Regions from separate parts of the Paenibacillus sp. FSL M7-1455 genome, predicted to be linked through region 3. Evidence: predicted binding sites of a transcription regulator. Region 3 holds the regulator's gene; each other region holds the start of a gene.

Region 1 (7,606 bases), 1.9 Mb from region 3:
GATTATTTGGGCAAGCCGCTGACGACGGGCATTTATAAACAACCGGTTCATGGCGAAGTGTTTGTGGGACGCACGCAGATGGACGGCGACGGACAGGCCGATACGGTCAATCACGGAGGGCCGGACAAGGCCGTTTGCGTATACCCGTACGAACATTACGCTTATTGGGAGCAGGCGCTGGGCAAGACATTGGACTATTCCGCGTTCGGCGAAAATTTGACGGTAACCGGGCTGCTTGAAACCGGCGTGTGCATCGGGGACGTTTTCGAAATCGGGGAAGTCGTCGTTCAGGTCAGCCAGCCGCGCTTCCCGTGCTTTAAGCTGGCCAGCAAACATGGCGTCAAGGATTTTCCGGCCCGGGTGCTCGATACCGGATTCAGCGGCTTTTATTTGCGGATTTTGGAGGAGGGCCGTTTAAGCCGGGATGCCAAGATCGTCAAGCGCTCTTCGCATCCGATGGGCGTCACGGTAGCGGCCGTGTTGAAGCAGCAGGCGCTCGGACGCCGCGCGGCGGACCGGGAAGAGCTGAAACGCCTGCTGGGCCTGGATGCGCTGGCGGCGACAGTGAAGGAATCCTTTGCGAAATGGCTGCAGGATCAATAAAAACCTCAAAAAGCCGCTTCAGCCGGATCGCGGATCCTGCCGGGGCGGCTTTCCTTGTGCGCTTCGTGTTTATCGCAGCAGCTTCCATTCGCTTTTCAGCATGCCGTAAATCGCATGGTTCACATACCCTTGGGGCAGCAGCTCCGCTTCGCGGACGATCCCCTCGAGGACGAAACCGAGCCTTTCCGGAATGGCGCGGCTGCGATGGTTGCCCGTGGCGCAGCGGATTTCGACCCGGTTCAGATCCAAATCCATGAGGGCGTAATCGACGAAAGCGCGGCAGGCGCTGGTCATGATGCCCTGGCCTACGAAATGTTTGCCGAGCCAGTAGCCGATGCTGACGGAACGGTTATGCCACTGAATCTCATGAAAGCTGATTATTCCCGCAAGTTCCCCATGCACCCAAATGCCCGCGGAGACGGCGCCGTTTTCGGCTCCCTGCTTGATGGCGTTTTTCACGAAGCTCACCGTATGCTCCACGTCCGTGATGGCATCGACCCAAGGAAGCCACTCGCGCAGCGTGTCGCGCGAATCGACCGTCAGCTCGAACAGCGGGCGTGCATGCTGGAGGGCCAGCGGCTTCAGCTCGATATGGTCATCCAGAAGATATGTAAACATATAATTTCAGACCTTCTTTCTATATAAAATGAGGTAAACGGCATTTGCCGCGCTTTTTGGCTTTCGTTTCCATTCTATTTTTCCATGCTACCCTAATCCCCTGCCTTTCGTCAAAGCTCAAAAAGCCGAATCATTGAACTATCCGGTTAATACAGGTATATTTAAATGAAACACGCTTATAAAGAATAGATGTAGGGTAGAGCAGGAAACTGCTGACGGTTCATTCTATGAGGCGGACATAAATCAGGATGAAAGGTTGATTACTGTGGAGAAACCAAGCACCCCCTCCAACTTTATCAAAAACGTAATGATCGATGACCTGGAGTCCGGCAAAGTCCAGAAAGTGATTACCCGCTTTCCGCCGGAGCCCAACGGTTATTTGCATATCGGACATGCCAAGGCCATCTGGATTAACTTTACGCTTGCGCAGGAGTTCGGCGGTTCGACGAACCTCCGCTTTGACGATACAAACCCGCTGAAGGAAGACGTGGAATACGTCAAATCCATTGAAGAAGACGTCAAATGGCTCGGTTACGAATGGGCGGAAAAGCGCTACGCTTCCGATTACTTCGAGGAAATGTACAAACGCGCCGAGCTGCTGATCCAAAAGGGCAAAGCCTACGTGGACGACCAAAGCGCCGATCAAATCCGCGAAACGCGCGGGACGCTCACCGAGCCGGGACAAAACAGCCCGTACCGCGACCGCAGCGTGGAAGAAAACCTGGAGCTGTTCCGCAAAATGCGCGCGGGCGAGTTCAAGGACGGAGAAAAGGTGCTGCGCGCCAAAATCGACATGGCTTCGCCGAACATCAACTTGCGCGACCCGGTCATTTACCGGATTGCCCACGCAACGCACCACAACACGGGAGATAAATGGTGCATTTACCCGATGTACGCTTTTGCCCACCCGCTCGAGGATGCGATCGAAGGCGTGACGCACTCCCTCTGCTCGCTGGAGTTTGAGGATCAGCGCCCGTTTTACGATTGGGTGATCGCGGAATGCGAAATGGAAAACACGCCGCATCAATACGAATTCGGCCGCCTGAACGTGGCGCAAACGCTGACGAGCAAACGGAAGCTGAAGCTCCTGGTGGACGAAAACATCGTGGACGGCTGGGACGACCCGCGCATGCCGACGATTTCCGGGCTTCGCCGCCGCGGTTATACGCCGGAAGCGATCCGCAGCTTCGTTTATGAAACCGGCATTTCCAAAAGCCAAGGCCTCATCGACTTGCAAATGCTCGAGCATTTCGTCCGCGAGGACCTGAAGCTGAAGGCGCCGCGCACGATGGCCGTGCTGAAGCCGTTGAAAGTGGTGATCACGAACTATCCGGAAGGCCAGGTCGAATGGCTCGAAGCGGAGAACAATACGGAAAATCCGGAGATGGGCACCCGCCAAATCCCGTTCTCGCGCGAAATTTACATCGAGCAGGACGACTTTATGGAAAACCCGCCGAATAAGTATTTCCGTCTGTTCCCGGGCAACGAGGTGCGCCTGAAAAATGCGTATTTCATCAAATGCCACGATTTCATCAAGGACGAAAACGGCAACGTGATCGAAATCCACTGCACGTATGACCCCGAAACGAAAAGCGGCACCGGCTTTACCGGCCGCAAAGTGAAGGGCACGATCCATTGGGTGGAGGCTTCCCACGCCGTGCCGGCCGAATTCCGCCTGTATGAGCCGCTGATCAAAGCGAAGGATGACGGCGAGGCCGAAGGCGAGGAAGCGATCGACGAGACGGAAAAGGCCGAAAAAACGTTCCTGGACGAAATCAACCCGAACTCCCTGGAAGTTCTGCACGGGTTCGTGGAGCCGGGCATGAAGGACGCCAAGCCGCAGGACAAGTTCCAATTTTTCCGCCACGGCTATTTTAACGTCGATCCGAAATATTCGAAGCCGGGAGAGCCGGTGTTCAACCTGATCGTTTCGATGAAAAGCTCTTACCAGCTGCCGAAATAAGCGCGGAAGCGTTCCGCTGCCCAATACAAAAGCCAGCCGCAAAGACATGTTCTTTGCGCTGGCTTTTTTCGTTGGTGCCTTAGACGTCTTGCATTTCCTCGAATCCTTCTTCAGGGATGTCCGTTTTCGGGTGATGGCCCTGCGAGCGCAGCCAATACCACATCATGCCGAAGCCGACGGCCCCGACCAAAGCCATCATGAAGCCCATGTTGTACATCGTGGCGCCGCCGAAGTTCTGGTACAGCCATCCGCCGGCCAAGCTGCCGATGACCCCGGAAATGCCGCTCCAGGTGAGCGTGAACAGGGATTGCGCCGATGCGCGATAAGCCGGTGGAACAAGCTGGCTGACGACTTGGATGCCGACGTAAAAATATCCGCCGAACGTGATGCAATGCATAATTTGAATGAACGCGACTTCAAGCGGATGCGAAGCGCCGGCCATCATCAACCACCGTATGCAGAAAAGCACGCTTACCAGTCCCAGACACCCGATCAGGGTAGGAAGGGAGCGTTTCAGGAAACGGTGAAAGAGGATCAGCACGGCCACCTCCAGAAACGACGAGAGAAACACGGCAAACCCGACCATCGTTTTGGAACCGCCAAGCTCCGTAATATAAAGCGACATAAACGTATTATTCATGACATTGGGGACGGAAACGACGATCCCAAGCAGTATGAACGCCACGAAATACCGGTTGATGACAAATTGGGCCAGTCCCCTCAGCCGGATGGGCGGCGTCTCCGAGGCCGCCTTCAGCGGCGGAAGGAGCAGAACCGTACCGATGGCGAGCAGCAAAATGCCCGTGACAAGGAACGACAGCCGGGATATGCCGATCCGGTCGATGAGCATGCCCGCGGTCACGGCGACCACCGCCCAACCGATCGAACCCCAGTTCCGGAACGCGCCGAACCTTTTCGGCTGGCTCGCCGTGTATCCCAGAATCAGCGTGTTGCTTTGGGCGAACAGCGGGCTCTGAAAGAAGAAAAAGAGGATCATCGCCAAATAAACCATTCCGTAGGTGCCGGCATGGAACACCAATTGAAGGAGCAGCAAGGTGCCGGTCATCATGATCAGCAGGATGCGTCTCGTATTATGCAGACGATCGCTCCACTTCATCCAGAACGGATTGGCGAAGAGGGACACGAGCGGGCCAAGCGCCATCAAGCTGCCGATTTCGAATTTGTTCATGCCTGCGTCCTGCAGGTATAATTGAAAAAAGCTGGTGAAGATCACCATGGTTCCGTAAATTAAGAAATTAAATGCCTTAAGCGGCAGCAGCTTGGACTGTTTTTTTACACGATCATGCACGTTGCACATTCCTTTCCGACCGAATGCAAATTGACAGAGGCTAGGTATAGAAGCCGCCACCCTCACTTTATCATTTGTTGAAAAGGGATACAAACCAATAATTGTTAAAGTGTCCACCCCGCGCGGTTTTTAAACGATGAACGGCCGTAATCAGAGGGGGGACGGACCGAATTTTCAGGAGGTGATTCGATGGCGGATGCGAAGCTGACCGGCGTGGTATTGGCAGGCGGTGAATCGAGGCGAATGGGGCAAAATAAAGCGCTGCTGGCCGTCGGCGGGGAAAAGGCGATCGAGGCCATTATCGGAGCCATGTCGGAGGCCGGCCTCGATGTGATCGTCGCCGCAAACGGGCAAAACGCTAGCGCCTACCATATGCTTGGCAGGGAGATCGTCTGCGACCGATATCCGGGGCAGGGGCCTTTGTCCGGCATCCATGCGGCGCTGCATGCGGCCAGGACGCCGTGGATTATCGTCGCAGCCTGCGACATGCCTTTCGTCACGCCGGGGCTGTTCCGTTTTCTGAAAAAGATCGCAGAGGACGCGGAAACCGGTCCGGCTGCCGGCGGATTCCAAGCGGTCATCCCGATGGAGGGAGGCCGGGTGCAGCCGCTGCTGGCGGCTTATCACGCCAGCGTGCTGCCCGCGCTGGAGGATTCGCTCGCAACCGGCCGGCTGCGGATGACCGAATGGCTGGAGCGTCTTCGGGTCCGGTATATCCCCGAAGACGTTTTGGCCAAGGAGACGGGGCTTGAAGCCGGCCATGTGTTTTTTAATATGAACCGTCCGGAGGATTACCGGGCTGCGCTCGCGAAGCGGCGCGAAGAAGAGGCGGGGCGTTAAGGCGCCCCGCCATTTATGGCCATGCTGCGGTGTTTCGGCTGAGCGGCATCAGGGATGAGGGGGCTTCGAGCGTTTCTATGCCACTCTTCTGTAAAATGGGCGGATTTGAATCGCTTGATGTGAATTAAGTCACATAACTGCGGCTGGGTTTCAGGTAAGGTGAAGTTAGGAAGATGCATCATGCTGAACAATATCCGGACCTGGATCAAGGAGGGGCGGCAATGACGACAACGCTGGAACCGCTGCTGGATACGGTGGAAGGAGCCCAATGGCTGCAGGGCAGGGGCTGGGCGTACCAGCTGCTGATCGATTTTTTGGAGAGTCCGCCGGGACTGGCGCAGATCGCGCCGTGGCAGCGCCAAGCCGGGCTGCGGGAGGAGCTGGCGCTTACTGCAGGAGGGCGCCGGCTGCAGGATTATTTGGCAAGCATAACGCCGGATCGGCTGCTGGCGGCTTGCCGGACGGAGACGGAAGAATACGGGCGGCTCTTCGTCGGCCGGAATGCGGTTTTCCCTTGCGTTCGCGAAAGCGCCTATCGGACGGGAGACGCGCGCGGCGCCCGGCGCTGCCTGCGGCAAATCCGGGAGGCTTACGAGGACTGCGGCATCGTCTTTAACAAGCTGCAAAGCGAAACGGACGATCATCTGACGATCGAGCTTGAGTTTATGGCCGTGGCCGGGGAACATATGGCCTTGACGGCAGGGCTGCCGGAATGCAGGCTGACGTGGCTGGATACGCAGGTCGATTTTTTGGAGCGGCATTTGCTGCAGTGGACGCCGCAGTTTGCGAAGGAACTGGCCGCCAGCGCGCGTACTCCGCTTTACCGGGAAATCGGCGGCATTTTGGGCGAGTTTATTCCCTATGATCTATTGATGCTGAAATTGTTGCGAATAGAGCTGACGAAATAAAGAAAGGCGCGTGCCGGTGCGGCATGCGCCTTTTGCTGTCCTCGCAGGTTAGCGGCGTGGGCCGCGACTTTTTAATCGGCGCCGAGGGCGTCCGAAAAGTCATGCGCTATATATCTGCAAAGGGCTTTTTATTGTTGGCCGGTCGCTTTCAGCCGTGTTTGGAGAGAACTTGCTCATACACGCTTTTCGGCCGCAAGCCGACCAGCTTCTCTACGGGCTCTCCGTCCCGGAACACGATCACCGTCGGCACGGACATCACCCGGTACCTGCTTGCCGTCTCCGGGGATTCGTCGCAATCTACTTGCAGAAAGCGGACCTGGCTTCCTTGTTCGTGCGACAGCTCGCCCAGCATGGGCAGCAGCGTTTTGCACGGAGGACACCATTCCGCTCCGAATTCCACAAGCGTGGTTCCTTCCGGTTGGATGCGTGCCGCAAACGTCTCATCGTTGACGGTTTCGATGCTCATCGTTATTCCTCCTGACCAGATATGGACCGCTCGAGCAGGATGGCATCGATCCGGTCGGTCAAGTTCTGCCGGATGTTCGTCAGCAGCTCGATTTGTTCGTCGATGTCCTGAAGCTTCTGCCGGTAGATCGGCAGCACCTCCTCGCAGAAGGCTTCCTTGTTTTTCAGCACGCACTGCAGGATGCCGGCAATCTCATCGGTTGACAGCCCCAGATTCAAATACAGCTGAATCGAGCGCACCTGCTCTACGGCAAACGGGGCGTACTCCCGGTATCCGTTATCTTCCCGGAACGGCGACAGCAGGCCCTTTTGCTCGTAGTAACGAAGGGAGCGGATGCTTGCTCCGGTCAACGACGACAACTCTCCGATATTCACCGTGAACTCCTCCTTCCTGCCCGGGGTATGTTTATTGTAAAGCCTGACATTAATGTGAGGGTCAAGAGGAATCTGTCGCCTTATTTTTTGTAAAACAGCTTTCGAATCCGTTCCGCAAACTCCTGCAGGTTAATGTTGAGCGGGTCCAGGCGGTTGTATGCGGCTTTGACCGCCTCAAGCAGCCATAGCGGGAGCTTTCTTCCCTCCAAAAGCGGATACACGTTGTCGTAAGCCCACAGCAGATGCTCCCAGCGTTTGTCGTTCCCGCTTTGGATATATTCGGACACATCGAGCACTTTCCCCCGGCCATTCTGCATAAGCACGTTTTTGAGGTGAATGTCCCTCGGGTTCAGCCCGTTCCTCCGAACCAGATCGCGTGCCGCCTCCACATCGTCGATCACCTGCCTTGGGACCGGGATGCCGTAGAGCAGGCAGTCGTACAAGGTCGTTCCTTCCTCGCGGCTGATGACGACGTAACGGTCGCCGGCGCCGTAATAGACGGGGAAATACGGAATGCCCGCAAGC
Region 2 (7,606 bases), 2.9 Mb from region 3:
GCCGGTGGCCCGTCCGAAATCGGCCGTCACCGGAGAAACGATGGACCTGGAATGGGGCCCGAACTGGGAAGACGACCTAGCGGGTGCCCATGTAACGGGGCCGAAGGACCCGAATATCGAAAAGATCGAGGAAGAGATCAAGTTCAACTTCGAGCAGACGTTCATGATGTATTTGCCCCGCCTGTGCGAGCACTGCCTGAATCCTAGCTGCGTCGCATCCTGCCCTTCGGGAGCGATGTACAAGCGGGACGAGGACGGAATCGTGCTGGTGGACCAGGAAGCTTGCCGCGGCTGGCGCTACTGCATGACCGGCTGCCCATACAAAAAGGTGTACTTTAACTGGAAAACGAACAAGGCAGAGAAATGCACCTTCTGTTTTCCAAGAATCGAAGCAGGGCTGCCGACGGTATGCTCGGAGACCTGCACCGGCCGCATCCGGTATTTGGGTGTGATGCTGTATGACGCCGACCGGGTGCAGGAAGCGGCCTCCACGCCGGACGAAAAGGATCTGTACCAGGCACAATGCGATCTGTTCCTCAATCCGCATGATCCTGCCGTCATCGGGCAGGCGCGAAAGGACGGCATCACGGAAGAATGGATCGAAGCTGCGCAGAACTCGCCTGTTTACAAGTTGGCCATTGAATACAAGTTGGCTTTCCCGCTTCATCCGGAATACCGGACGCTGCCGATGGTATGGTATGTGCCGCCGCTGAGTCCGATCATGAACTATTTTGAAGGCAGGGATTCGATCGCGAACCCGGACATGATTTTCCCGGCGATCGAAGAGATGCGCACGCCGATCCAGTACCTCGCCAATCTGCTGACGGCGGGCGACGCCGCGACGGTGAAGGAAGCCTTGCAAAAATTGGCGATGATGCGTTCCTACATGCGCGCGCAGTCGTCCGGGGCCGGGTTTGACGAAGCGCGTCTGGCACGGGTGGGCCTGACAGCCGCCCAAATCAAACAGATGTACCGTCTGCTGGCGATCGCCAAATACGAAGACCGGTTTGTCATCCCGACGTCGCATAAAGAAAGCCATATGGACGTCTACCGCTCCCAAGGACTCGAAGGCTTCGGCGCGGCATGCGGCGGATGCGGCCCGGCAAGCCCGCAGGGCAAAACCGGCAAAGAGCTGTACGAGGAGAACTTCTACGGGGGGATCTGGCGTGATTAACATCGAAAAGCTGCATGGGCATAAAGCTGCGTTCGGATTTTTCGCCCGGATGCTGACGTACCCGGAGAAGCTTGATTTTCATCCGCTCGTATTGGAGGAGTCGATCGGTTACTCCCATCCGGCATATGCTTCGGTTCTTACCTTCTGGAATTTGATGCACGAATACAGCATGGAAAGCATCGAGGAGATGTACGTTCAAACGTTCGATTTTCAAAAGGAAACGACGCTTTACATGACCTACGCGAAATTCGGCGACGGGAAGGAGCGCGGAAAGATGCTGGTCGGGCTGAAAGAGACCTATCAGCGGTTCGGCCTGGATATCAACAGCTCCGAGCTGTCGGATTACCTGCCGCTGATGTGCGAGTTTTTGATTGCGGCCGACTGGAGGGGACGGGAAAAGGAAGCTGCGGAAAGCCTGGATCTGGTGGTCGCCGTGATGGAGGACGGTACGTATCATCTTCTTAAGGCCTTGAAAAAGCTCGAAAGCCCTTATTCCCATCTCATTCAAGGGCTGCGCGACACGTTTAAAGCATGCATCGTTCAGGAGGCTGCCGGATCATGAAGATGATGGATCAGTTTCTGTGGGTTATTTTTCCGTATATGTGCGTGGTGGTCTTTATCGTCGGCCATGTTTACCGTTACCGTACGGACCAATTCAACTGGACGGCCAAATCGAGCGAATTTATCGAGAAAAAACATTTGAAGCTTGGAAGCCTGATGTTCCATCTGGGCATCATTCCCGTCATTGGCGGGCATATCGTCGGTCTCGGCATTCCCCGGTCATGGATGGAGGCCGCGGGGATCGACGACCATCTGTACCACATCGGTGCGGTGTACGTCGGCGGGGTGTTCGGTCTGGTGACATTGGCGGGAATGCTGCTGCTGACGGCCCGGCGGTTTACGTTCAAAAACGTGCGCCGGCTCAGCTCGGCCTCGGATTTGATCGTCAATGCGCTGCTTTTATTCATCGTGTTTATGGGCATGTACAGCACGCTGGTTACCAATTGGGCGCAGCCGGATTTCAACTACCGGGAGAGCATATCGGTTTGGTTCCGGGATCTGCTCATCTTGCGCCCCGACGCTTCGTTGATGCGAGACGTTCCGCTTAGTTTTCAAATACACGTATTAGCGGGCTTTTGCATCTTCGCCTTATGGCCGTTTACCCGGCTTGTCCATGTGTGGAGCGTTCCTTTGAATTATTTGGGCAGAAGATATATCCTGTATAGAAGGCACCGCAAATCTGCATAAAGGGACCGCCATGATAAAAAGTAGACGAGAGAAGGCGCTGACGGCCTTCTTTTCTACATCGGGGGAGTTATGACGATGAACAATCAGCCGGGCTTTCATTATCAGGAGGAAATCGACAAGCTTCGGGAACGGTTCCGATTCGATTTCGTGTCCTTGGCATGGGTACAGCCGGCTGAGGACCGGTTCGTGTTAACCTGGCAGTATGCCTCGGGAAATTTGAACGAACGTTACAAACGGATCGTGCTTCATTCCGGCAAGGGGATTGCGGGCATCGTATTCAAAACCGGCAAGCCGATGCTTATTCAAAATGTCGCGGCAGACCTGAACTCAAGGGACCTGTTCAATTATCCGATCATCGTCGCCGAGCAGCTGAAAAGCCTGGGGGCCGTTCCGCTTTGGGAGGGAAAACGCGTCGTCGGCGTGCTGCTTGCGGGGTATCGGACGGAGGATCGGCTGGATGAATCCTCGTTCGTGCTTTTTCAGCAAGGTCTTGAAACGGAATTCGGAGCGTTCCGCGTAAAGGAGGGGGCGCACCCTTGATTCAAATGACGGAGGAGCATTTGCACGATCTGCTCAAAAAGATGTACCTGAACAGCATGGAGGCTATCTTTTTTATCAACGAGGACGGCAACGTGATCGCCATGAACCCGGCCGCGGAGAACATTTTGGACGTCGACGTGATCCGGCGGATGCGCTCGGGCGTGGATGAATCCTTTTGCCAAACCTGCAAGGGGTATACGGATGAAAAGGATCTGATCTCCTGCTCCAAATGTTATCTGGATTACCCTCAAGGGGAATTTTCCTCGTTCCAGGTGTACTTGAAAACGCGCGGCGAAGGGATCGTCCCGTATGCGGCCAGCTATCATACGATCGACGAGTCCCGCGGAATCCGGGTGCTGATGCTGCTCGATCTGACGAAACAGCAGAAGACGCAGGAAATGCTGCAGCGGATGAACATGCTGAAATATGTCATTAAGGCCCAGGAAGACGAACGGAAAAGGATCTCGCGCGAGCTGCACGACAGCGTGGCCCAGGAGCTGCTGAGCCTGCTTGTCGACCTGCGCGTGTTCAAATACATGAACGTGGGGGAGGATGTGCTTGGCAAATTGAAGCAAACCGAGGCGTCGCTTACCCGATTGCTCGACGATATCCGGCATTTGTCGGTGGAGCTCCGTCCGGCTTCCTTGGATGATCTGGGACTGGAGGCCGCTTTCCGTTCGCATTTCAAATGGATCGAAAAAAATTACGGCATCCTCGTCCATTTCTCCGCCGAGCTGGCCGCCGCCCGGTATGGCAGCGAAATTGAAACGGTCGTTTATCGCGTATGCCAGGAGGCGGTGTTAAACGCCCTGAAATATTCGGGCAGGGACGAGGTTCATGTGCGGTTATGCGAGGAACAAGGCCGGCTTCTGCTGACGGTTCGCGACGAAGGCGTCGGATTCGACCTGAATGCCGGCGAAGCCAAAGGAACCGGCCTCGGGCTGTACGGCATGCGCGAACGCGCCGAACTGGTCGGGGGGCAGTTCATGCTGCTGTCGGCTCCCGGCGGCGGGACGACCGTTCAGCTCCGCATTCCGATATCTTCATTTGAAGGGGAGGGAAGCGAATCATGAAAATCGTGATCGCGGATGATCACGCGGTCGTCCGCAGCGGCTTTTCCATGATCCTGAATTACCAGCCGGACATGGAAGTCGTGGCGACGGCCGCCGACGGCCTGGAGGCATACGCGATGGTGGCGAAACATCGTCCGGACGTGCTTCTGATGGACTTAAGCATGCCTCCCGGCGAGAGCGGACTGATCGCAACAGGCAAGATCAGCGCCGATTTTCCGGAGACGAAAATTTTGATATTAACGATGTACGACGATGACGATTACCTGTTCCACGTCCTTAAAAACGGCGCTTCGGGTTACGTTCTCAAAAACGCGCCCGATGAGGAGCTCGTCTCGGCCATTCGCATGGTGCATAAAGGGGGAACCTACATCCATCCCCAGATGGCGACCTCGCTGGTGCGGGAGTTCATCAAAAAAGACAGCGAAAGTGCCGACAACGATCCGTTTAACAGCCTGTCCAAACGGGAGATCGAAATTTTGCCGCTGATCGCCAAAGGATACGGCAACAAGGAAATCGCGGAGAAATTGTACGTATCGGTGAAGACGGTGGAAGCCCACAAGGCCAAAATCATGGAGAAGCTGAATCTGAAAAGCCGCCCGGAGCTGGTGGAATATGCGCTGAAGAAAAAGCTTCTCGATTTTTAACTTCTTGTTGGTTTTTCGCGAACTCGTAAAATGTGCAGGCCATACTTCAATTGAATCCATTCCGTTTCACCATCATCGATATATAGGGAAGTTCCCCGGCAAGGTTCAGGGAACTTCCCTATTACCTTTGTGAATACATGCACTTACAATAAGACATGGGGATCAATACAGTCAGCCATTCAATACGTTTGAAAAAGGTGATGGACGTGATCAAAAAAATGCAGCTGCCGCTGCAAACATTGAATCTGGTGCTGGGGTTTATGGTATGGGTCATCATCTCCGCGCTTCTGCCGTTCATCCGCGAGGATATATCCATTCCGGCGGACCGGCTTGCGATCCTGACGGCAATCCCGGTCGTTCTGGGTTCGATCCTGCGGATTCCGTTAGGGTATTACGCCAATGTGGTCGGGGCCAGGATCGTATTTATCGCAAGCTTTATCCTGCTGCTTTTCCCCGTCTATTTGATTAGCGCGGCTTCGTCTTTTACCCATCTGGTCATCGGGGGGCTTTTCCTCGGAATCGGAGGGGCCGTGTTTTCGGTCGGCGTTACCTCGCTGCCCAAATATTACGCCAAAGAAAAGCTGGGGCTGGTCAACGGCATTTACGGGATGGGGAACATCGGCACGGCCGTCACCACGTTTGCCGCTCCCGTTATCGCCACGCAGATCGGGTGGAGCAGCACGGTCCGGCTGTATTTGATTTTGCTGCTGTTGTTCGCCGTCCTGAACGTTTTTTTGGGCGACCGTAAAGAAGTAAAAATAAAAACGCCGATCGTGGAGCAAATCCAAGGGGTCTACAAAAATGAAAAGCTGTGGTTTTTCTCCCTGTTTTATTTCATCACGTTCGGGTCGTTCGTAGCGTTTACGGTCTATCTGCCGAACTTTTTGGTGTCGCATTTCGAGCTCTCCAAAGTGGACGCAGGGATGCGTACGGCGGGTTTTATCGTCGTCGCCACCTGTTTGCGTCCCGTCGGCGGCTGGCTTGCGGATAAATTCAAACCGCTGTTTTTGCTCATGGCCGTTTTTGTCGGGCTGACGATCGCGGCGATTCTGCTTGCCTTCTCGCCCTCCATCGGTTTGTATACGGCCGGCTGCTTAACCATCGCCGTTGGGGCGGGTCTAGGGAACGGCATTATTTTCAAGCTGGTTCCGCTTTATTTCAACAAACAGGCCGGCATCGTCAACGGGATCGTGTCCATGATGGGCGGCTTGGGCGGATTTTTCCCGCCGCTGATGCTTTCCTTCATCCATTCGGTGACGGGTCAATACTCCATCGGCTTCATGGCGCTTTCCCAGGTTGCTTTAGCCAGTCTGGTCATCGTGGTCTGGATGTATTACCAGGATAAACTGGCGGTATCCTCCGAGGTGTTTAACTCGACGGGCCAAGGCATCCTTGTGACGGACACGAAAGGGAAAATCCATGCCGTCAATCCGGCCTTCACGGAGCTTACGGGGTATACGGAGGAAGAGATCATCGGCAAAAATCCCAAGGTGCTCAAATCCGGCCGCCAATCCCGCGAATTTTACGACCGCATGTGGGCCGAAATCATGGAGCGGGGAAGCTGGCAGGGACAGATTTGGAACCGCCGGAAAAACGGCGAGGAGTATTTAGAGCTGTTAACCATTAACGCCGTAAAGGATGATGCGGGGGACGTGGTTCATTATGTAGGCACGTTTAGCGACATTACGCGCCAGCTTCCTCACGGCAATGTCCGGCGGGATGATCCCGCGCTGACGGGGTTGCCGCTGCAGGGGTAATGACGGATATGATTCGAGGGGGGCGGCTGCCCATGGCGGCAAATATCATTCAAGACCGGCTTTCCAGGCCGATGCGGGACTTGCGGATTTCCGTGACGGATCGCTGCAATTTTCGCTGCGCGTACTGCATGCCGAAGGACATTTTCGGGGACGATTATGCGTTCTTGCCAAAAGAAAGCCTGCTGTCATGGGACGAAATCGCGCGCCTCGCGGGCCTTTATGCCAAGCTTGGCGTGCGTAAAATCCGGTTGACCGGCGGCGAACCGCTCATGCGGCGCGGCCTCCCCGATCTGATCCGAATGCTGAAGGGCATTCCGGGCATCGAGGATATCGGCTGCACGACGAACGGACTCCTGCTTGGAAAGCAGGCGCAAAGTTTGTACGATGCGGGGCTTCGGCGCCTGAACGTCAGCCTGGATGCACTGGACCCCGAGTTGTTCGGCGCCATGAACGGCCGCGGCATCCAGCCGGCCATCATCCTTCGCCATATCGAACAGGCCAGGGAGATCGGTTTTCAGGTCAAAGTCAATATGGTCGTGCAAAAGGGAGTGAACGACCGCGAGATCGTGCCGATGGCCCGATATTGCAAATCCGAGGGGATTACGCTGCGTTTCATCGAATTTATGGACGTCGGCAACGAAAACGGATGGAACCTCGGGCGCGTCGTGACGAAGCGGGAAATATTCGAACGGTTGGGCGGGGACGCAACGTTGCAGCCGGTATGTCCCGACCATCCCGGGGAAGTGGCCCAGAGGTACCGTTATACAGACGGCCGGGCCGAGGTCGGCTTCATCTCCTCCGTCTCGGAAGCTTTTTGCTCCGCTTGTTCGCGGGTGAGGTTGTCTTCCGACGGGAACATGTACGCATGCCTTTTTGCTTCGGCCGGCTTCGACCTCCGCGCTCTGCTTCGCGCAGGCGCTTCGGACGACGAGCTGCTTGAGGCTATCATAAGCGTATGGGAGAAGCGGGAGGACAGGTATTCCGAAGAACGAACGGAGCATATGGCCTCTCATCGGAAGAAAATCGGGATGTCTTATATCGGGGGCTGAATGAGGATGAAAAAAAGTCATATGGTCATTCCAAGGGAACATGGCGGCTGGGCTATGCTAAGCGTCCCTTTTCTCACCGGCATGTCTGCGGCCAAACCGACGCTCCTTCATCTCCCGCTGT
Region 3 (7,606 bases):
GGGGTATTTCAGGTTGTTGATGTACCGCCAAGCCGCGCAGCAGTTTGCCCAAGTCATCCGTCAATATCCCGACAGCCTTTTGGCCCGGATGTATCTGGCCATGTCCCATTTGCACCTGGACGAAACGGAAGCGGCCCAAAAACATTTCCAATGGATTTTGCCGCTCGCCAACAGCCAAAAGCTGAAAGCGATGATTTACAATGCTTTGGGATGCATTGCCGTGAAGCATGGAGCAACAAGCAAAGCCCAGGAGTTTTTTACCATTGCGTTGCAGTGCGATCCGACGCTGCCCGATCCGCTGATCAATTTGAAGGTGTGCCAGCAGAACCGCGGCCAGCTTCAATACGGCAGCCAGCTCATATCGATGATGTAGAAAGCAGCAAAAAGGCCGATGCATCATGCGCTCCGGGTAGCGCCTTGTGCATCGCCTTTTTGCTGCCCTTTAATTTTCAAATGTGAAATCTTCTGTTATGCTGGTAATTGAGACTGGAATGAAAGGATTAATTTTGATCATGAAATTTGCCGTACTGGATTTTGAGACAACAGGCAACCAGTCCGCCGATGAGATCATTCAAGTTGGACTTGCCATCATAGAAGAAGATTTGACGATATCCCGCGTGTACGGTTCCTACGTCAAACCGACGGTGGAAATCCCGCCGTTTATTACGGGGCTGACCGGTATAACGGAAGAGGATGTGGCGGATGCGCCGCCGCTGGAAGAGATGCTGATGGAGCTTGTGCCGATGCTGGACGACGTCGTCCTGGTCGGGCATAACGTCGCGTTCGACTTCAATTTTTTGCAAAACGCGCTGGACAGCTCCGGATATCTCCCGTTTTCCGGGCGCATTCTCGACACGTTGGATTTTCTTAAAATATGCTTTCCGTCCCTGACTTCCTACCAATTGGGCCAGGTCACGTCGCATTTCGGCATCCAGCATGACCGGCCCCATCAGGCGGACAGCGATGCATTGGCGACGGCTTATGTATTTTTGAAATGCCTGTCAGAACTCAGGGACTTGCCTCTCATCACGCTGCAGCGGCTCACCGAACTGTTTGCCGACGAAGACAGCGATTTGGGATGGTTTTTTGACGGCTTGTGCCAGGAAAAGGAACAGGAGCCGATTCAGGACCTGAACAGCCATACGTTTTACCGCCAGTTTGCCCTGGCCGTCGAAGACTGGACGGAAATGAAACCGCCGCGGGACGAAGGGGACGACAACCCTCTCGCCGGGGTGGAGTTCAAGGAATATTTGGGCGAAATTCAAAATCGTCTTAAGGCTATTATGCCCCAATACGAGGAGCGCGAACCGCAAACGATCATGTTCGATCAGGTGATGAACGCGCTGAACGAGGACAAGCATCTGCTGATCGAGGCGGGAACGGGTACCGGCAAATCGCTGGGATACCTTATTCCTTCCATTTACCAAAGCGTCAAGCAGCAGCAAAAGGTGATGATCAGCACGCACACGATCAACCTTCAGGAGCAGCTGCGGGAGCGCGACGTGCCATTGTTGACGCAGGTTGTGCCGTTCCCTTTCAAGGCGGCGGTCTTTAAGGGAAGACAACATTATTTGTGTTTGAGAAAATTTGAACATAAAATAAACAGAAGAGACTTTTTTAATCCCAAGGAAGATACGATTACCGCTGCGCAGATGATCGTATGGCTTGCGCAAACCGAAAACGGCGACGACGAGGAGCTGAATCTCGGGGGAAGGGGCGGCGACTTCTGGGAAACGGTGAGCAGCGATTCGGATTCCTGCCTGGGCCGCGCCTGCCCGTGGTTCCGCAAATGTTATTATCACCGCGCGAAACATGAAGCGGGCATCGCCGACGTCGTCATTACGAACCACTCCAAGCTGTTCACGGACGTTAAAGCGGGTCATCAGCTGCTGCCGTCCTATGAGCGCCTCGTCATTGACGAAGCCCATCATTTGGAGGACGTTGCCGGCAAACATCTGGGGCTGCACATGAAATATTTCAGCGTCGTCCACACCCTTACGCGTCTGTACAAAGATTCGCGGAGCGGACAGCTTATCGCCCTCCGCCAACAACTGCAGTCGTCCGGGCAGGAGCGGGCCGGCGACTGGATCGCGGCGATCGATCGCATCAGCGAAGATTTGGTCGACGTCAAGGAAACTTGGGACAAGCTCAGCGAATCCCTTTTCGCCCTGATGCCGGAAAGGAATGACGCCGCGCCGGGAGAATCCGGGCAATATGTGCTGAGGCTCCAGCCGTCGAAATGGCCGCAGGAATGGGAAACACTGAAGGCGATGGAGAACCAGATCCATGTGAAAATGAGCGAAATCGTCCGCCGCGGCGAAAAAATGCTGGCCGAATACAAGGAAAACGAAGACGATTACAGCGCGGACAGCCTGATAACGGATCTTAGCGGCCTGTTCAAGGATCTGGCTGCCGAACGCGACGATCTGCGGGCGTTCATGAATCTGGACGATGCCACCGTCGTTTATTGGATGGAGGCAAGCAGCCATTTCCGCAGCAAATCGCTTCAGCTGTATGCGGTTCCGGTAGACGTCAGCAAACAGCTCAAGGAGTTGTTTTTCGATAAAAAGAAAAGCGTTATATTAACGTCGGCTACGTTGTCGGTCGACAAGTCCTTCCAATACATGATCGATAATCTTGGTCTGCAGGAAGACCAGGAGAGCGGCAGGCTGGTATCCGTGCAGCTTCCTTCCCCGTTCAAATACCGCGACCAGGCGTTGCTGGTCATTCCGCGGGATTTCCCGAGCGTAAAAGGAAGCGTCGGCGATCCGGTGTTCGTGGACACGCTCGTGCGGTCCCTGGCCGACGCGGCGATCGCAACCCATGGCCGAATGCTGGTGCTGTTCACCTCGTACCGGATGCTCCGGCAGGTGCACGAACCGCTGAAAAACGCCCTTGCGGGCAGCGATATCACCGTGCTCGGCCAAGGCGTGGACAGCGGCAGCCGCACCAAGCTCATTCGCCGGTTTCAAGACAGCAGCGCTTCGGTGCTGCTCGGTACGAGCAGCTTCTGGGAGGGAGTCGATATCCCCGGCGAAGCGTTGACCTGCCTGGCGATCGTAAGGCTTCCGTTCCAGCCGCCGAATCACCCGCTGAACGAAGCGAAAGCCGAACTTTTGCAGCGCCAGAAGAAAAATCCGTTCATGAAGCTTTCCGTGCCGCAGGCGGTCATCCGCTTTAAGCAGGGCTTCGGCCGCTTGGTTCGTACGGCGAATGACCGCGGAATCGTCATCGTATACGATACGCGCGTAATCGAGTCTTACTACGGGAAATATTTTCTCTATTCCTTGCCGGGGCCAAAGATGGAGCATATGAATACGGAAAAAATGGTTCCCCGTATATCTGAATGGCTTCAAGAAGGTTAATACGACCCTTTTCATAGGATCGAACGATAGAATTTAAGCTGTTAAATAGGGGGAACATGCATGAAATCGGAGAAAATTTCCGAAGCGGTCGTCCGCAGATTGCCTGTATATTTACGTTATTTGAATGATTTGCACAAGCGGGAGGTAGCGACGGTTTCCTCCCAGGAGCTTGGTCAGCGACTGGACCTGAACCCGGCACAAATCCGCAAGGATCTGGCGTATTTCGGTGATTTCGGCCGGAAAGGGATCGGATACGACGTTTCGTACCTGATTGAAAAGATCCGCCACATCCTGAACCTGGATCAGCAGATCAACGCGGTGCTGGTGGGCGCCGGCAACCTGGGACAGGCGCTTTCCAACTACAACTTTTACCTGCGCGAAAACATTAAAATCGTGGCGGTCTTCGACGAAAATCCGAAAAAAATCGGCAAAAAAATCAATACGCTGACGGTGCAGCCGATGGAAGAGATCACGGATACGATCAAAAACCGGAATATCCGGATCGGCATCATTACGGTGCCCGCCGTCGAGGCCCAGAACGTGGCCGACCAGCTTATTGGCGCCGGGATCGAGGCGATCCTGAACTTCGCGCCGACCATTCTGAAGGCGCCGGCCAACATCCGGATCCATGCGGCGGATTTCACGACGGACCTGCTGAGCCTGGCTTATTATTTGAATAACGGAAAGGACGATTCAGCCGATGGCGGAGAACAAGACAAACCAATGGATCATTAAAAACGGCAGCTTTGCCGTGCCTGACCAAGACAAGCCCGTAATCCAGGGCTGCATGGTCATCGAAGGCGACCGCATCGCTTATATAGGGGAAGAAATGCCGGAGCTTGAAAACGATGTTCCCGTATTCGACGGCACGCATCTGTTTTTTATGCCCGGCCTGATCAACACGCACGGGCATGCGGCGATGTCGCTGCTGCGGGGGTACGGGGACGACCTGGCCCTGCAAATTTGGCTGCAGGAGAAAATGTGGCCGATGGAAGCCAAGTTTACCTCTTCCGACGTCTATAGGGGAACGGCGCTGTCGGTGCTGGAAATGCTCAAGGGCGGGACGACCACCTTCCTGGACATGTATGACCATATGGACCAAGTCGCAAAGGTGACCGAAGAGTCGGGAATTCGCGCGTCCCTCATGCGGGGCGTCATCGGGTTATGCTCCGAGGACATTCAGCGTCACAAGCTGAACGAGGCGATCCAGTTCGCACGGGATTGGAACGGCAAGGCGGACGGCCGGATCACGACGATGATTTCGCCGCACGCGCCGTATACATGTCCTCCGGATTTCATCGAGAAATTCGTGCAGGCCGCGTTTGACCTGGATTTGCCGATGCATACCCATATGTCCGAAACGATTGCCGAGGTCGAGCAAAACGTTCGGGATTACGGCTTGCGGCCGGTCGCCCATTTGGAGAAGCTCGGCGTATTTTCAAGACCGTCCCTGGTCGCCCATGCCGTTCACTTAACCGATGAAGAAATCGGCATATTGGCGCGCAACAACGTGGCCGTGTCCCACAATCCGGGCAGCAACCTGAAGCTGGCGAGCGGCGTGGCCCGCGTGACGGATCTGCTCAAAGCGGGCGTAACGGTCTCGCTCGGCACCGACGGCGCGGCCAGCAACAACAATTTGGACATGTTCGAGGAAATGCGTCTTGCGGCGCTCATCCATAAAGGGGTGTCCGGCGACCCGACGGCGGTTCCGGCTTACGAAGCCTTGAAAATGGGAACGGTATACGGAGCGCAATCCCTTTTCCTGCAGGACGTCGGTACCCTTGCGCCGGGCATGAAAGCCGATTTTATCGCACTGAATACCGACCAAGCCCATTTCCTCCCGCATACCGATCTGATTTCCCATGCAATCTACTCGGCTAGCGGCAAAGACGTCGAACACGTGTGGGTGGACGGCAAGCAGATCGTGAAGCATGGCGCGTGCCTGACGATGGACGAAGAGCGCATCCGCCGGGAAGCCCAAGCCGCGTTCGAAGGTCTCTTGTCCCGGTAAGAACGGCCAAAGATAGGGGAACTTATGCTAAAGAACAAAAAGAAATGGATTTTTCTCGGCATCGTCGCGTTTCTGCTGATCGTGTTCGGGCTTTACCGTTATTACATATACGTAACGCAGGATATCCGCGCGCAAGAGACGGCGGCCATTCTGAAGGCCAAACAGGAGACAAGCCTCGTGAAGGTGACCGAAGCCCAAAAATCGGTATGGGATACGATCTGCTGGGCGATCGAAGGGTTGGACAAAGACAACCGTCCGATCATGGTGTGGGTGACGATGGACGAAAACGGCAAAGTGAAACCGGGCGAGGGCGCGGTGCACGAAGAGTTGCTCTCCAACGGCATGTCGGAAAATCAGATCAAGGAAAAAGCGACGAAGGAAATTCCGGACGTCAAAAAGCTGAAGGTCGTGCCCGGGATGTACAACGGCGAATACGCATGGCAGCTTTTTTACTGGTCCAAGGATCATTATTATTATCAATTCTACCGGTTCAGCGACGGCCAAAGCATCGGGGGTCCTTTTACGCTGCCTAACCGTTAATCCGCCTAAACGCATTGATGCGAATCATTAGCTAATAAATGGAAAAGAACCTCATGAAAATGGGGTTCTTTGGCGTGCGCAGGATAATATTTTAAATACTTTCACACATTACCTTCGATTTAGTATATACGATGTGATATACTCTATATTGTGATTCAAAGATATACTCTCTGAAAATGGTGTGACCGTCGTGTTGAATGCAGATTGAAAAAGTTTGGAATGACCGTGACTTAGAAGCTTTGCTTAGAGCTCCTTTGCCGCGGTTGTCTATTTTTCGTATGATATAGATAGAACGAATTAAAGTTTTTATGTCATTCTTCGATTCCACGGGGAATTCGTTTTTCGAAGGTGACTTGCTTTAATTCAATCTAAGCAGATAGAGATAATTTTTTAGAATAAGAGAGGAGGACAACGTTTTGAAACTGCGTCCAATACCAATTGCGCTTACTGTTGTCATATCGGCGGCGGTGCTGTTCGGCGGATGGTTCGTTTATCGCCAGACGACGATGCAAGGGCCGCTGCAAAAAATCGTTCAAAATTATAAAGGCGTCAACAACGCCCAATTCGATATTACCCGCAATCAGATCAATTTGAAACTGGATTTGAAGCCTGACACGAACTTATCGGGACTTGTAGACCAAATTACGACCAAAGGAAAATCGGTGGTAGGCAACCGCAAGCTGAAATTCGATTTCGTGGACCATTCCTCCGAGAAGCTGAACCGTTTCTGGAATTCCGCGATGTTCTCCGTCGCCGAAGCGATGGACAACAAGAAATATACCGAAATTCCGGCCAAGCTGGAGCAAATGGCCAAAGATTCCGGCATCAAAACCCAAACGGAGATGGATACGGACAACGTGTATATCAGCCTTAGCGACGGCGATTCCAGCAAGTTTATCGTGCTGCCCCGGAACCCCGCGAAGATAGGGGTGTGGGAATAATGCCAAGATGGACCAAAGAGGTGCTGGTCGGTTTCGTTCCGGTATTGCTCATATTTTTGGCTTATATCGGCGTCAATATCATTCCGTTGATCATTGCGGCGCTGCTGATCGGCGGGCTGCTTTTCATGGCGAGCGTTCGCGGCGGACTGGCCGTAGGAGCCGGGGCGGAGCGCAAACGCAAAAAAAGAGGGCCCAAGAAGCTGACGTTCGAAGAAATCGGCGGGCAGGACCATGCGAAGCAGGAGCTGATGGAGGCGCTGGACTTTTTGATCAAGCATGAAGAAATCCGAAAGCTCGGCATCCGTCCTTTGAAAGGGATTCTGCTGACGGGACCTCCGGGAACCGGGAAAACGCTCATGGCGAAAGCGGCCGCGCATTATACGGATTCCGTATTCGTGGCTTCGTCCGGCAGCGAATTCGTCGAAATGTACGTCGGCGTCGGCGCCGGTCGCGTGCGCGAGCTGTTCCGCGAAGCGCGCAACCGCGCCGTGAAGGAAAACAAACAAAGCGCGATCATCTTCATTGATGAAATCGACGTGATCGGCGGCAAACGCGAAGGCGGCCAGCAGCGCGAATACGATCAGACGCTGAACCAGCTGCTGACCGAAATGGACGGGATTTATTCGTCCGACAGTCCGAGAATTTTGCTTATCGCGGCAACGAACCGCAAGGAAATGCTCGACAGCGCGCTGCTCCGTCCGGGACGTTTCGACCGGCATATCCAGGTCGACCTGCCCGATAAAAAGGGG
Region 4 (7,606 bases), 2.0 Mb from region 3:
GATGGAGTTGATCAGCACCCGGCGTTCGGTATCGGTTTTCGCCAAAATGCCCGTCGACATCCCGATGCCGAAATCAAAACCTTCGAGGAAAAAGAACCCCGTAAACAGCACCGCGACGAGCACGAACCACAGCTCATTAAGAGATAGCATGGCGGTATTCCTCCTTATCGAATGGATCGCTGGACGTTTCCGCCTGCGTTTCGGCGGCATACGGTCCCTTTTGGATGACGCGGATAAACAGGTAGGCCATCACGACGGCCAGTATGGCATAAATGGCTACGAAGGCGATCAACGAAAACAGCACTTGGCCCGCGGTAACGCTCGGGGACACGCCGTCGGCGGTCGTCATCAGTCCGAACACCGTCCATGGCTGGCGCCCGATTTCCGTCATGATCCAGCCCGACGTATTGGCGATGATCGGCAGCGAAATCGCAAAAACCATCAGGCGCATAAACCACTTGTTGCCGTTTTCCAGCTTTTTGCGGGCCGCCAAGTATACCCCGTACATGCTGAGCAGAATGAGCAGCGTGCCGCTCGCCACCATGATCCGGAAGCTCCAGAAGGTCGTGCGCACCGGAGGAATATAATCGCCCGGCCCGTATTGCTGCTCATATTGCGCTTGCAGCTCTTTCATGCCCTGCACTTCGCCCGAAAACTTGCTGTAAGACAAAAAGCTGAGCAGGTAAGGGATCTGGAACTCCCCGGTATTCCGCTGGTTTTCCGTATCGATGAACGCCGTCACCGTCCAAGGCGCCGGGTCGCCGCTGTTTTCCCAAAGCGCTTCGGTTGCAGCCATTTTCATCGGTTGGGTTTTGACCAGATATTGGGCCTGCTGGTGACCGACAAGCGCCACGCCGATCGAGGAAACAAGCCCGATGACGGTGGCGATCACAAACGATTTTTTGAAAAACGGCACGTCTTGTTTCTTGAGCAGCTTATACGCGCTGACCCCGGCAATGAGGAATGCGCCCGTCATGAACGCGGCCAATATCGTATGCGGGAACTCCAGCAGCAGCTGGCCGTTCGTGATCAGCGCCAAAAAGTCGTTCATTTCGGCCCGGCCGTTGTTGATCGTAAAACCGACGGGACGCTGCATGAAAGAGTTTGCCGCCAAAATCCAAAACGCGGACAGGATCGTCCCGATGGCAACCAGCCAGATGCACAGCGCATGCACTTTTTTCGAAAGCCGTTCCCAGCCGAAAATCCAAAGTCCGATAAACGTCGATTCCATAAAAAAGGCAAGCAGCGCCTCTACCGCCAGCGGAGCGCCAAATACGTCGCCGACGAACCGGGAATACGCCGACCAGTTCATGCCGAACTGGAATTCCTGCAGAATGCCCGTCACGACGCCGATCGCGAAGTTGATCAGGAACAGCTTGCCCCAGAACTTCGCCATCCGTTTGTACTCTTCTTTGCCTTTGACGACGTACATCGTCTCCATGATGGCGATCGTAAACGCCAGGCCGATGGACACGGGCACGAAGAAAAAGTGAAAAATCGTCGTCGCCGCAAACTGAATCCGCGACAGCATAATTACGTCCATTGTTCTTCCCTCTTTCTCATAGTTTTCAAGTTAGAACCCTTGGGCGATGGATTCGAATACCCCATCCTTTTGTTTTCCTCGGCATTTTGCAAAACCCGGCTTTCGCGCTCCCGGGCTGCAAAATCCCCTTCTTCCTGTATTCTGGCAGAGCATCGGGATTCTAAATGTGATAAATGTCACAATCTTAGGTCCAAAAGCCCACTTATGTGAATTATGTCACAAAATATTAAAAATTTTAGGCATCGCCCCAAACAAAAGGGACCGTTCCAAGCCGCACGCGGCCCGAAAGCAGTCCCTTAATGGTTCGGATTTCCTCTATATCTTCTCGCCCGGACGGGGGCGTTTCGCGCAAATTCCTGCTAGTCTCTTGCTACGTAATACTTGTTCGTCATGTACCAGGCATCGCCTTTGTCCGTAGCCACTTTGCCCTTCTTCTTGTCCAAAAACACGATCTCGTTGCATTTGGAACAATACCATTTGGTCGTGTAGTACTGGGAATAGGTCGTGTAAGTCGTGCCGCATTTGCAGTCGACTTTGAAGTACACGCGGTTCTCTTCATACGCTTTGGACAGCTGATCGGTATTATCCGATTCCGTGGGGCGGTTGCCTACGGGCTTGATGACTTCGGCGTAGTTGGAGAAACGGTTGTGCACTTTGAAATCCGCGACCAGCTCTGGATTAAGGCCGAAAAACTCCTTGCCAATAGCTGTAATGAATTTCGCATCGGTGCGATAGCACTCGATCCATTCCTGAATTTGCTTATTCGATAAAGGTACAGTTCCTTTAATGCCACTATTCAAGGTGTAGGTCATGATGGTCAGGTTCTCATTGTCTTCATAGAACATTAATTCAGAAACCTCCTTATGATTTCATCTATTAATGTACTACTTCTTTGTACCATAATCAAAGTGTGAAATATAGGCAGGAAAGTGCAAATTTTTTTCGCCGGTGCAAGAACGGGTAATTTTACCTATTCAGGTACTTAAGACGCAGGCAGCTCGCGGAAAGCCAGCTTCCAAGCCAGGAGATTCAGAACGAGCAGAAGCAGCATATATAAATACTCGCCGTAAGGTAAAAATGTAAAGCCAAAATGCGCACCCGCGAAGACGCCGAGCAGCACTAAAAGCCCAAAAATGACGAACCCGCTGCCGGATTGCGAGCCTTGAAACGGCTGCGAAAACGGCAGTCCCTTCTCCAGCGCCATAAAGCTGACGACCACGTACAATAGCACCCCGAGTAAAATGACGATGAGACTTGGCACGATCCTTGCTCCGAAAATGATCAGGAAGATCACGGCCTGCAAAAGAAACACCGGAGCAAACAGCCGGACGACCATGGCTTTCAGCGCGCCTTTGTAGATGGGTGCGGTATCCGTCAGCGGCGCGGTTTGGTAGATCCAGGCCCCTTTATAGTTGCCCGAGTATTTGAGCATCATGATGATGCTCGGGATCATCAGCGCGCAGAAGTACAGGAACAGGAACCCTTTGCCCGTCCTCATGGCGGCAAAACCGCCTTCCGAACGCAGCGTGTTGAACATGAAAATGAACGGAAAGATGATCGAAAAGCCAAGCTGCGGATACACCTTGAGCTTGAAGTCCCTCTCCCGGCCCATCATGTCCCAGGAAAAACGGAAAAAGAGCCTTTCGAGCTTCCCCCGGCAAAAGAGCTTGCCCAGCCCTTCCTGCAGGCGGAAACCTCCCGACTTGCCCCGCCCGTGATGGCTGGCGAGCTTTTGCAAATTGCGTTCAAAGGAAGGCATCAGCAAGGAATACACCCACCATGCTACCAGCGGCCCGACAACGGACAGCACCGAAAAGACGACGATCAGCGGCGATTTCCCTTCGCCAAGCAGCCATTCGAACGGAGAAGCGAACCAAGCGGGAAAAATGAAAATTTCCCACCATTGCGGCCTGAATGCGACCTTTAAATCCACGAAGTTGAATAATCTGGAAATAAACTGATAACCTACCGTCATCACGATGGTCAGTCCGATCTGGACGTAATTGATGATGTCTTTCAGCTTCTCCCCGTCGAAAAACCGCAGCACAAGCCAATAGAGCACGGCCGTCAGGACCACGATAAAGAAATCCATCAGGATGACTTCTACGAGAAAGAGCAGGAAAAACAGGACGCCATGCCGGAACAAACCGACCACAAGCGGCACCACGGTCAGCGATCCGGTCAGCAGCAGCAGGTAAATCAACACATGCAGCAGCTTGGCCATACTGATCGTTCGGCGCTGCACCGGTTTGGAAAACAAAATGTTCCTGTCGCGCACATCGAGCATCACCGAGGAAAAGTCGGAGATCATGGAGGTCGTAATCATAAACATGAGGATGCCGAACACCAGGCTCATCTGAAACATGTAGTTCGTCTTCATGACGACAAACGGTACCAGCACGACGCTGATGACGACGTAAATCCACAGCGACTTGATAAATTGGTTGGACTGATTGTCAGGGTCGGCCGTTTTGGAGGATTTCTGGATGAGCGTCGGCACCCTGCGGCCGTCCATCAGCAGCTTGATCTCCAAAATGCGGCGCATCATATCGTAGTCGATCCCGGATTTTTCAAACACTCTCCGCAGCGGATCAAGGATTTGCAGCCATTTGACCGTTCCCATCCGCTACACCTCCTGGACGATCGACACGAAGGAAGCCGCCACGTCCTTGTACTCATGAAATCCGGTCAGATCGTTGAAAATTTGCTCCAGAGACCGTTCATGCGACTGTTCCCGCAGCTCCTCGAAGCTGCCGTCGGCGACGATCCGCCCCCCGTTCAGCAGCAAAATGCGGCTGCTGATCTTTTCGACGACGTCCATAATATGCGAGGAATAAAAAATCGTTTTGCCTTCCGCCGCCAGCGCGGCCAAAATCTCTTTTACGATCATGACGCTGTTGGCGTCCAGCCCGCTCAGCGGCTCGTCGAGGAACAAGATGTCCGGGTTATGCAGCAGGCTTGAGATGAGAAGCACTTTCTGCCGCATCCCTTTGCTGTACGAGGAAATCCGGTCGAAATAAACCTCTTCGAGCCCGAATTTGGCCATAAGACGCCGTGCTTTGTGATCCGCCTTCCGCTGCGGGAGCCCGTACAGCTCCCCAATGAAAACCAGATATTCCTGCGCTGTCAGGCTGTCGTACAGCTCTGCTACCTCCGGCACATAGCCGATGCGCCGCTTGTATTCGATATCCCCGTCCGAGATGTCCCTGCCGAAAATCTTCACCTCGCCCTGGTGGCCTTCGACAAGGCCCAGCATGATTTTGACCGTCGTGCTTTTGCCTGCGCCGTTCGGGCCGATATACCCGATGATTTGCCCTTGGTAGACGTCCAAATCGATTCCTTGCAAAATCGGCTTGCTTCCGTAGCTCATTTCCAAATTGCGGATGGATATGACCGGCTCCTGCCGGCCTCCTGCCGTTTCGATCATCCGTATCACTCCCTTGAGTGTTGCTTTATGTATTTTTGAAATCTTCATACATGCAAGTGAACGCTTCGGTTATAGATCGCCCTTCCGATTGCCGTTTCTCTTCCAAATAATAGCATACAGCTGCTTAATATGCTGGTTAAAAAAGTCAGATCATTTAAAGACCCTTCCAACGGCTAGGATATACCTCAATTTCTCATCATCATTACTCGCCGTAAAACCCACAGTTCTATTAAAGATTTCGTTCAACCCGAGTTTTGGGCGTGGCCGTTCATTGTTCTGATCCGTCGTATTCGAGTCTGCTTCCATTTGAAATGCTTTATCAAACAGGAATATTACATGAAGATCCTCTTTTCCTTCGGCTATGACTTTTCCGCTTATATTTTTCGATTGGATATGGAGCCTACCATTTTGCAATTCACCGCTGCCGTTATTATTCAATGTCAAGTCGTAGGAGAGTGGAAGAATTGCGTTATGATCCGCAATATCGGCAGGGGAAAGATCTGACTCTTTCATGAATTCAATCATTTGATTTTTGTCCATGGATTCGCTGCTTATATGAACGAGCCCTGTATTTGGGTCTATAATTACCGGAAGATTCAAGTTATCGATCAAGGCACGAACCGGGATAAAAAAAGATTGTTGATACAGAACCGGGACCGTATCCATCATTCGGGGGACATTATTCACTTGGATACTCTTAGAGCCGGCTGTAATCTGGAGATCTTTATTATTCATTTGAATTAATGCTGTCTTGTGGGTTGGATTATAACTCACTTTACCACCGATTAATTCGCTTACAGCGCGTAAAGGTACCATTAATCTATTGTTTTTATCGAGGTATGGCTGCTTCGGGTAGGTGTATAATACATCATATTCATTAATCTGCAGCAGCACCGGAACCTTCTTTTCGATCATGGAAGCAGATGCATAGCTGCCCTTCGGGAAACCTAAAAACAATGCCAAAGCAGCAACTGCCATAAGAAAACGTTTTGTTTTTCGCACATGAACCCCCCCAGTAGTTTTTTTGTTAGTTTAGCAAAGTTAATTTTGAAAAGGAGAATAAGAAGTCGGCAGCTATTCCTATTTGCGACATATTCATAAAAACAGCCAAAAAGGTAAAAAGTTACATGTTGGATAAAAAAACAAAGCCACTTGGAATCCAAGTGGCTTTGTTGGGGGAAATCTTTACGGCCTAAAATGCTGCACGACCTTCCCGCGGCCGTCTTCCACTTCAACCTCGGCGTATGCGCCGTTGATGAAGGTAATCTGCGGAGGCACATGGCCGCAGTCGATGTCGTAAATGACGGGCATCTGCAGCTCTTCCGCAAGCTCCTGATACAAGTCCTCGGCGGTGTAATTTTCGACCGGATGGTTGGCCGGGCTTCGGCCGAACATGAGGCCGGTGCAATGGTCAAACCAACCCGCCAGCCTCATCTGCACGAGCGACCGGCGCAAATCGGCCGTATTCAGCTCGCAGTTTTCAAGATACCACAGGATCGGTTCCCCGCCGATCCGCTCCTGCTGAAAGGTGCGGACATCGCCAAACGGCGTGCCGATCAAATGCCGGATCACGTCGACGCAGCCGCCGAGCAGGCGGCCCTGAACATGAACCTTGCCGCCGGTTACCGTTTTCCAATCGGTCGGTTCCGTCAAATGAAAGATGCATGGCGACGGATTGGCATGGTCCCACTCCTTCTGAAACTTTGGAGACGAATGCTGCACGACGGATTTCCCTGTTTTCGTCGACAGCACGGTTCGCCACATGGCCGTCGTCTCGTCGGAATATTCACTCCTTAAGTCCACCAGATTCGTGCCATGGGCGGTAGCCAAGCCTGTTGTGAGCGTCACGGCAAGCAGCAGCACGCTGATGTCCGAATAGCCGAGCATCCATTTTTCCGGCAGCATCTCCAAATCGAGATGTTCCAGAATCTCAACCAGCAGCTCTCCGCCCCAAGGCGGCACGATCAGGTCAACCCCCTCGTCCCGGACCATCCGGTTCAGCTCGGCGGCGCGGACCTTAGCGGGAGCGGACTTGGCTTTGTTTTGAGTCCATACGCTTTCTCCGACAACCACCCGAAAGCCGTCCTTCTCCAAACGCCGGGTCGCTTCCCGAATCAAACCATGCAAGCTTTCCGGGACGCCGGATGACGGCGCTGTCGTGCCGATGACGGCACCTTCTTTTAAAATGGGATAACGTATCATTGCCGACCCTCTTCCATTAGAAATTTCAACTAAATTTCCCAAGGAATGCATAAAGAATTTACCCGGAAACCTCCCGCATTTCCTGCGACAGCGTTGCTGCCTGCTTGGACGGCCATAACGCTGCCTGAAAAACGAGGCAAGCGATCCCGATCGCCAAAACCACGGCTCCTAAGAGGAGAAACGCCATGCTTACGCCCCATCCATGAATAAGTACCCCGCCAATTAACGGGGCGGCGACCATCAGGGTGCTGGCGGACATGTTTTGGATGCCGAAAATGCGTCCGGTCATGCCCTCCGGCGTTTCTTTCTGCAGAACATAGTTATACGTTACGATAAACAGCCCGTTGCCAATGCCGATGACGAAGCCCAAAGCGATGCTCCATATGTCCGGCGAGCCCGGAACCAGCAGCCCCATGAAGCCGAAGGCGGCTCCA

Evidence for each region. The regulator Rex, encoded in region 3, represses fermentation and respiration genes when NADH is low (regulators of the CRP and FNR family bind a similar motif). The targets are predictions, from matches to a motif close to TTGTGAAATATTTCACAA.
Region 1: the regulator Rex is predicted to act here: its motif matches at 5,451-5,468, upstream of NYE48_RS26020 (TorD/DmsD family molecular chaperone).
Region 2: the regulator Rex is predicted to act here: its motif matches at 4,807-4,824, upstream of NYE48_RS03820 (nitrate/nitrite transporter).
Region 4: the regulator Rex is predicted to act here: its motif matches at 1,748-1,765, upstream of NYE48_RS26330 (cytochrome ubiquinol oxidase subunit I).

What each region holds. Positions count from the first base shown of each region.
Region 1 covers NZ_JBBORO010000001.1:5,685,128-5,692,733, reverse strand. Annotated here, with positions in the region: gene NYE48_RS26045 (MOSC domain-containing protein) at 1-603, shown strand, start outside; gene NYE48_RS26040 (GNAT family N-acetyltransferase) at 673-1,221, opposite strand; gene NYE48_RS26035 (glutamine--tRNA ligase/YqeY domain fusion protein) at 1,487-3,184, shown strand; gene NYE48_RS26030 (MFS transporter) at 3,264-4,502, opposite strand; gene mobA (molybdenum cofactor guanylyltransferase) at 4,683-5,333, shown strand; gene NYE48_RS26020 (TorD/DmsD family molecular chaperone) at 5,555-6,241, shown strand; gene NYE48_RS26015 (thioredoxin family protein) at 6,390-6,707, opposite strand; gene NYE48_RS26010 (MerR family transcriptional regulator) at 6,710-7,081, opposite strand; gene NYE48_RS26005 (serine/threonine protein kinase) at 7,162-7,606, opposite strand, start outside.
Region 2 covers NZ_JBBORO010000001.1:844,146-851,751, forward strand. Annotated here, with positions in the region: gene narH (nitrate reductase subunit beta) at 1-1,174, shown strand, start outside; gene narJ (nitrate reductase molybdenum cofactor assembly chaperone) at 1,167-1,736, shown strand; gene narI (respiratory nitrate reductase subunit gamma) at 1,733-2,422, shown strand; gene NYE48_RS03805 (GAF domain-containing protein) at 2,498-2,962, shown strand; gene NYE48_RS03810 (sensor histidine kinase) at 2,959-4,035, shown strand; gene NYE48_RS03815 (response regulator transcription factor) at 4,032-4,679, shown strand; gene NYE48_RS03820 (nitrate/nitrite transporter) at 4,886-6,436, shown strand; gene moaA (GTP 3',8-cyclase MoaA) at 6,469-7,485, shown strand; gene NYE48_RS03830 (YwiC-like family protein) at 7,492-7,606, shown strand, end outside.
Region 3 covers NZ_JBBORO010000001.1:3,745,092-3,752,697, reverse strand. Annotated here, with positions in the region: gene NYE48_RS17180 (tetratricopeptide repeat protein) at 1-373, shown strand, start outside; gene dinG (ATP-dependent DNA helicase DinG) at 513-3,365, shown strand; gene NYE48_RS17170 (redox-sensing transcriptional repressor Rex) at 3,426-4,100, shown strand; gene NYE48_RS17165 (amidohydrolase) at 4,066-5,376, shown strand; gene NYE48_RS17160 (cell wall elongation regulator TseB-like domain-containing protein) at 5,401-5,916, shown strand; gene NYE48_RS17155 (hypothetical protein) at 6,333-6,857, shown strand; gene NYE48_RS17150 (AAA family ATPase) at 6,857-7,606, shown strand, end outside.
Region 4 covers NZ_JBBORO010000001.1:5,759,858-5,767,463, forward strand. Annotated here, with positions in the region: gene cydB (cytochrome d ubiquinol oxidase subunit II) at 1-150, opposite strand, end outside; gene NYE48_RS26330 (cytochrome ubiquinol oxidase subunit I) at 137-1,543, opposite strand; gene NYE48_RS26335 (hypothetical protein) at 1,903-2,388, opposite strand; gene NYE48_RS26340 (hypothetical protein) at 2,526-4,166, opposite strand; gene NYE48_RS26345 (ABC transporter ATP-binding protein) at 4,170-4,970, opposite strand; gene NYE48_RS26350 (copper amine oxidase N-terminal domain-containing protein) at 5,121-5,972, opposite strand; gene NYE48_RS26355 (S66 family peptidase) at 6,156-7,172, opposite strand; gene NYE48_RS26360 (MFS transporter) at 7,231-7,606, opposite strand, start outside.